Regions from separate parts of the Chromobacterium sp. ASV23 genome, predicted to be linked through region 2. Evidence: predicted binding sites of a transcription regulator. Region 2 holds the regulator's gene; each other region holds the start of a gene.
The links. Region 2 encodes sigma-54, which starts transcription at its own class of promoters, with help from an activator protein. Its sites were predicted from a motif close to CTGGCACGCTTCATGCTT; they were not measured.
Positions count from the first base shown of each region.

Region 1: a site for sigma-54 is predicted at 1,263-1,280, ahead of adh (aldehyde dehydrogenase). Genes of this name have one in related genera too.
Region 3: a site for sigma-54 is predicted at 677-694, ahead of JHD59_RS13580 (pilin). Genes of this name have one in related genera too.

Region 1 is NZ_JAELTR010000055.1:14,227-16,423, reverse strand. It holds gene adh (aldehyde dehydrogenase) at 1-1,213, opposite strand, end outside; gene JHD59_RS17915 (sigma-54-dependent Fis family transcriptional regulator) at 1,488-2,197, shown strand, end outside.
Region 2 is NZ_JAELTR010000018.1:67,058-69,254, reverse strand. It holds gene lptB (LPS export ABC transporter ATP-binding protein) at 1-128, shown strand, start outside; gene JHD59_RS09990 (RNA polymerase factor sigma-54) at 132-1,532, shown strand; gene raiA (ribosome-associated translation inhibitor RaiA) at 1,602-1,928, shown strand; gene ptsN (PTS IIA-like nitrogen regulatory protein PtsN) at 2,051-2,197, shown strand, end outside.
Region 3 is NZ_JAELTR010000032.1:8,543-10,739, reverse strand. It holds gene JHD59_RS13585 (adenosylmethionine--8-amino-7-oxononanoate transaminase) at 1-541, opposite strand, end outside; gene JHD59_RS13580 (pilin) at 818-1,288, shown strand; gene JHD59_RS13575 (PglL family O-oligosaccharyltransferase) at 1,400-2,197, shown strand, end outside.

The DNA.
Region 1 (2,197 bases), on a different contig from region 2:
CCGACACCACCGGGCCGAAGATTTCCTCCTGGAAAATGCGCATCTTGTTGTGGCCGTGGAACACCGTCGGCTGGATGTAGAAGCCGCCGGCCAGATCGCCGTCCAGTTGCGCGCGCGCGCCGCCGGCCAACAACTGGGCGCCTTCCTCGCGGCCGATGGCGAGGTAGCTCTGGATTTTGTCCATCTGCTCCCTGGACGCCTGCGCACCTATCATGGTGGACGGATCGAGCGGATTGCCCTGCTTGATCGCCGCGACGCGGGCCAGCGCCTTCTCCATGAAGCGGTCGTAGATGGACGCCTGGATCAGCGCGCGGCTGGGGCAAGTGCACACTTCGCCCTGATTCAGCGCGAACATCACAAAACCTTCGATGGCCTTGTCGAAGAAGGCGTCGTCCTGCGCCGCCACGTCGTCGAAGAAGATGTTCGGCGACTTGCCGCCCAGCTCCAGCGTCACCGGGATCAGGTTCTGGCTGGCGTACTGCATGATCAGGCGGCCGGTGCCGGTCTCGCCGGTGAAGGCGATCTTGGCGATGCGTTTGGAGCTGGCCAGCGGCTTGCCGGCCTCCACGCCAAAGCCGTTGACCACATTCAGCACGCCGGGCGGCAGCAGATCGCCCACCAGTTCCATCAGCACCAGGATGGACAGCGGCGTCTGTTCGGCCGGCTTCAGCACCACGCAGTTGCCGGCGGCCAGGGCCGGCGCCAGCTTCCACGCCGCCATCAGGATGGGGAAGTTCCACGGGATGATCTGGCCCACCACGCCCAGCGGCTCATGGAAGTGATAGGACACGGTATGGGCGTCGATCTCGCCCAGGCTGCCTTCCTGCGCGCGCACGCAGGCGGCGAAATAGCGGAAATGGTCGATGGCCAGCGGGATGTCGGCGGCGCGGGTTTCGCGTATCGGCTTGCCGTTGTCCCAGGTCTCCACCTCGGCCAGCAGGGCCAGATTGGCCTCCATGCGGTCGGCGATCTTGTTCAGGATGATGGCGCGCTCGGTCACCGGAGTATGGCCCCACTGGAAGCGGGCCGCGTGGGCGGCATCCAACGCCAGCTCCACATCTTGCTCGTCGGAACGCGGAATCTCGCACAGCGGCTTGCCGGTGATGGGCGTGACGTTTTCGAAGTATCGGCCGTTCACCGGCGGCACCCATTTCCCGCCGATGTAGTTGGCGTAGCGTGATTTCAGCGGAAAGCCGGGTTGCAGGTTTGCCATCGCAGTCTCCTTGGTGGTAATGAACCCCTGGCTTGGGGATCACGCCACAGTGCAAGCGGCGTGCCAACCTCTACCCATACTGCATGGCAACATCTGGCAAAGCGTCAAGCTGCGCGGCATGCGGCGAAACCACATTGCAATGCAGCATATTTTCTTCCCAATCAGCCACTTGCCACGCCTGGCAAAGCACCGATAATCGGCAAAACCGCCCACCAAACTGTCGCAGGCTGACACAGCTGTCGCACCGCGACGGCACAGCCTGCAGGAGACGCGCATGACCCAGGCTGCCCGCCTGCCGCTGGACGAGATCCGCCGCCGCTTCTTCACCGACCAGCCCTTGCCCGGCCATGCCTTGCCGCCATCCATCCTCCATTCCTGGCAACGCTGCCGCGGCCTGGGCCTGCCCACAGGCGGCCGGGGCGGAGAGCGGCTGGAGGAAGCCGCATTGCGCCAACGGCGCGAAGCCAACGCCGGCTGGCTGGAAGCCGCGCGGCCGGCCCTGGCCGGCCTGTACGAACAGGTGGCCGGGCATGAGCTGGCGCTGGTGGTGGCCGACAGCCAAGGGCTGATACTCGACGAGAGCGGCGACATCGGCTTTCTGGACAAGGCGGCGCGGTTGGCGCTGGCCCCGGGCATGGACTGGAGCGAGGCGGCGCGCGGCACCAACGCCATCGGCACCGCGCTGGCCGCGGCGGACAGCATGCTGGTGCGCGGCGCGGAGCATTACCTGGAGCGCAACCGCGCCCTCAGCTGCGCGGCCAGCCCCTTGCTCGGCCCGCAAGGCCAGATGCTGGGCGTGCTGGACATCAGCGGCGCCAGCCGTAAGCTGGGCGAGACGCAGCTGCAAGCATTGCGCGCCGCGCGCGGCCAGATCGAGGCCTTGCTGCTGAGCGAGGCGGCGCGCAGCGGCTGGCGATTGAGCCTGCATCGCGACCCGCGGCTGCTGGACAGCCCGGCCGCCTGCCAACTGGTTTTCGGCGAAGA
Region 2 (2,197 bases):
CGCTGCGCATCTGCGACCGCGCCTACATCATCAGCGACGGCTCGGTGCTGGCCTCCGGCCAGCCGGAGGAGCTGGTCAACAACGACAAGGTGCGCAAGGTTTACCTTGGCGAACATTTCCACCTGTAAACCATGAAGCAGGCACTACAGCTCAAGGTTTCGCAACAGCTGACGCTGACCCCGCAGCTGCAGCAGTCGATCAAACTGCTGCAACTGTCCACGCTGGACCTGCAGGCCGAGGTGGAGCGCTTTCTGCTGGACAACCCGCTGCTGGAACGCGGCGACGAGCCGCGCGACAGCGACGCGCCCACGGAGGCGGCGGAAGCGCGGGAAACCACGGAGAGCGAAGCGGCAGACAGCCGCGACGACAGCGCCGGCGAGCTGCTGGACTGGGGCGCCGGCAGCCGCCACGGCGGCGACGACGACTACGACCCGATGCTCAACGTGCCCTGCCCGGTCAGCCTGCGCGAGCACCTGCTGGCGCAGCTGGGCGAGATCGCCTTGCCGCGCCGCGACGAGGCCATCGTGCGGCTGCTGATCGAGGAGCTGGACGACGACGGCTACATGCCGCAAAGCCTGGACGAGCTGGCCAGCCATCTGCCGCTGGAGCTGCAGCTGGAAAGCGACGAGCTGGCCGTGGGCCTCGCCCTGCTGCAGCAATTCGACCCAGCCGGCGTCGGCGCGCGCACGCTGGCGGAATCGCTGCAGCTGCAGCTGCAGCGGCTGTCCGCGGCCGAACCTGGCCATGCGCTGGCCCTGGCCATCGTGCGCGAACATCTGGCGCTGCTGGGCGGCCGCGACTACGCCAAGCTGAAAAAGCTGCTGGCTTGCAACGACGCCGAACTGCGCGCGGCGCAGGCGCTGATCGCCCGCCTCAACCCGCACCCGGCCACCGGCTTCCATCACGGCGATGTCCACTACGTGATCCCCGACATCAGCGTGCGCAAGCTGCGCGGACGCTGGGTGGCGGAGCTGAACCGCTCGGCCGTGCCGCGGCTGCGCGTCAACCAGCTGTACGAGCGCATGCTGGCCGACAGCCGCGGCCAGGGCGGCGAGATGTCCGCCCGGCTGCAGGAGGCGCGCTGGCTGGTCAAGAACATCCAGCAACGGTTTGACACCATCCTGAAAGTGGCGGAAGCTATTGTCGAGCGTCAACAGTTGTTCTTTGAACAAGGCGAAGTGGCGATGCGGCCGCTGATTCTGCGCGATATCGCGGAAGAGCTGGGCCTGCACGAATCCACCGTATCCCGCTCCACCAGCCAGAAATACCTGCTTTGTTCGCGAGGTTTGTTCGAGCTCAAGTATTTCTTCGGCAGTTCGTTGGAGACTGAAAGCGGTGACGAGTGTTCCGCCACCGCCATCAAGGCTCACATCCGCAGCATGATAGAAGGCGAAAACCGGGCGAAGCCGCTGTCGGACAGCGCCCTCGCCGACGCGCTGGCCAAGCAAGGAATACAGGTTGCCAGACGCACCGTAGCCAAGTATCGTGAAGCCATGCAGATTCCGGCGGTGAATCTGCGCAAGGCGCTGTAAGAGCCTGCACAAGAATACAATGCCGCCCGACAACCCGCCCGGGCGGTCAACACCAGAAGGAGCTAGGGTATGAACCTCAAAGTAACTGGCCTGCACCTGGAAGTCACTCCGTCGCTGCGCGAATACATCGAGAACAAACTGGAGCGCATTACCCGCCATGTCGACAACGTGATCGACATCTCCGTGACCCTGTCGGTAGACAAACTGGTTCAAAAGGCTGAAGTCAATGTGCATCTGTCCGGCAAGGACATCCACATCGAGGCTACCGAAGCCGACCTCTACGCCGCCATCGACCTCTTGATGGACAAGCTGGACCGCCAAGTGCTGAAGCACAAGGAAAAGCTGACCGAACACCGCGTGCAAAGCTCCGGCGAAGTCCAGCAGCCCTCGCTGTGACGCCTAGTTGAAAAGGACGGGAACCGGGCGGTTCCCGTTTTTCTTTGCGCTTGCCGGTTTTCAGTACTATCAAGGCAACGTAGAATTCCGGGTTTATCAAAGAGCCGCATGCATAATCCAATATGAATCTCATCGGCAAGATACTGACTCCGGACCATGTATTGCTGGATCTGGATGTCTCCAGCAAGAAGCGGGTGTTCGAGCAGGTCGGTCTCCTGGTGGAAAACACACGCGGCATCGCCCGCAGCGAAATCTTCGACAGCCTGTTC
Region 3 (2,197 bases), on a different contig from region 2:
CATCCGGCGACGGCGCGCGCAGGCTGGGTTTCAGCAGATCGGCGTAGGTTGACGAGAAAATCGGCACATCGGTCACCGCCAGCGCGCCGACGGTTTCACCGTGGTAGCTGTTTTCCAGGCTGACGAAGCGCGTTTTCTGCGGCTGGCCGCTGTTTTTCCAATAATGGAAGCTCATCTTCAGCGCGATTTCCGTCGCGCTGGCCCCGTCGGAGCCATAAAAAGCATGACCCAGGCCGGACAGCGCGGCTAGCCGCTCCGACAACTCCACCACCGGGCGGTGGGTGAAGCCGGCCAGCATCACGTGCTCCAGGCTGTCCAATTGCTCGCGTATCGCCTGCTTGATGCGCGGATGGCCGTGGCCGAACAGATTGACCCACCACGAGCTGACGCCGTCCAGATAGCGCTTGCCGTCAAAATCAGTCAGCCAGACGCCCTCCGCGCTGGCGATGGGGACGATGGGCAGGCTTTCGTGGCGCTTCATCTGCGTGCACGGGTGCCATACGGCGGCGCGGCTGCGTTCCAGCCAGGCTTGGTTGCTCATGGGGGCCTCCTGTGGGGTGATGGTCGATCCTAACACAGGGCGGGGAAATCACCGATGTGACGAAAAACGTCAGTTTATGCCGTCTGGCGGCCGATGAACTGTCATGCGCGCAGCGTAAAATCACGGCGAAGCAGGGTGGCATGCTTCCTGCTGCATTGTTTGACAGAGAAAGAAGACGCGCAGCACGCGTCCGTTTTTTGAAGAAGAGGCGGGCAAGCCGCGCGGATTGCGTGGCGCCTTGCCAAGCTCAAGCTTGACTAGACCATGGAGTTCAACATGAAGAAAAGACAAATCCAGCAGGGTTTCACCCTGATCGAGCTGATGATTGTGGTGGCGATTGTCGGTATTTTGGCGGCGATTGCGATTCCGTCGTATCAGGACTACACCAAGCGGGCGAGGGTGACTGAAGGTCTGGGGCTTGCCGATGCCGCGAAAACAGCGGTTACCGAGTATTACTCCTCCAATAATGCTTTCTATTCTTCTGGCACAGCTCCTTTCAATACAGGTTATGGGCTGGCTGCATCGATTACCGGTAACTCAGTGAGCAGTGTCAATGTCTTGGCAAATGGCGTGATTCAAATCACTTACAATAGCACGGTACTCAATGGGGGCCTGCTCGATCTGGTTCCGGCAGTTGGCAGTGGTTCTGTCCAATGGAGCTGTACTTATACCGGTTCCGGCGCTACGGCTATCACAGGGGCTACACAGCTCAGTGCTAATTGGGTGCCGACAGCTTGCCGTCAATAAACGGTAGCTGTTGAAATCGTTCAAGGGGCACATTCGTGCCCCTTGTCATTTCCGGGATGCAGCCTCCGGCGCTAATTTTACCGGCTGCATTGGGGTACGAATAAGTCTCGGATGCTTTTGATGCGTTTAAAAATACTTGAAGTGGCTAAGCAAAAGCGCGGGGAGTACCTGCTTTTTTCCTTGTTTTGCTGTTGTTTTGTCCTGCCCTTTTTGAATTGCCTGCGATTCATGCCTTTGCAGGACTGGTGGACAGATGCGCTGGTGGTGTTCGGTGTGGGGTTGGCCGGTCTGTTCATCTTTGGCCGAGGTCAGCAACGTTTCCAGTTACCTGCTTCCGCTATCGTGTTGGTGCTGCTGCTGTTGCTGTGGTCCTTGAGCAATAATTTGCTGTGGAAAAACTTTCAAGCAGCAGCCCTTCCCATAGGCAGCCTGCTTGTCATGTTGCTTCTTGTTCTTTTTCTTGCAAACCGCGTTCAGTTGTCCAAGCAAACAATTTGCACCATCCTTGCCGCCAGTATTTTGCTAGGTGCCTGCCTGCAGGTAGTATTGGGCGGAGTGCAATTGCTGGGCTTGGCTGCTAACTTTCATGGTTTGGTGATGTTCAGCCCAGATCAGCCAAACGTTGTGATGGGCAATATCGCGCAGCGCAATCTGTATGCCCAGTATTTATGCTGGGGTGTGGTGGCGTCGTGCTATCTCTATGCTCAAGGCCATTTACGCGCCCCATTCTGTGGTGTCGCAGTGGTGTTGATGTTGCTACTGGTAACCTGGTCCGGCGCTCGCTTGCCATTGGCCTATGCACTAGCTATCTGCTTGCTGGCAGGGTTCTGCTGGAGGCTGTCCGCCCGCGATGGACATATGCGGCGCATGGTGTTTGCTCTGGCTGCTGCGATGATCGCGCTGGCGCTG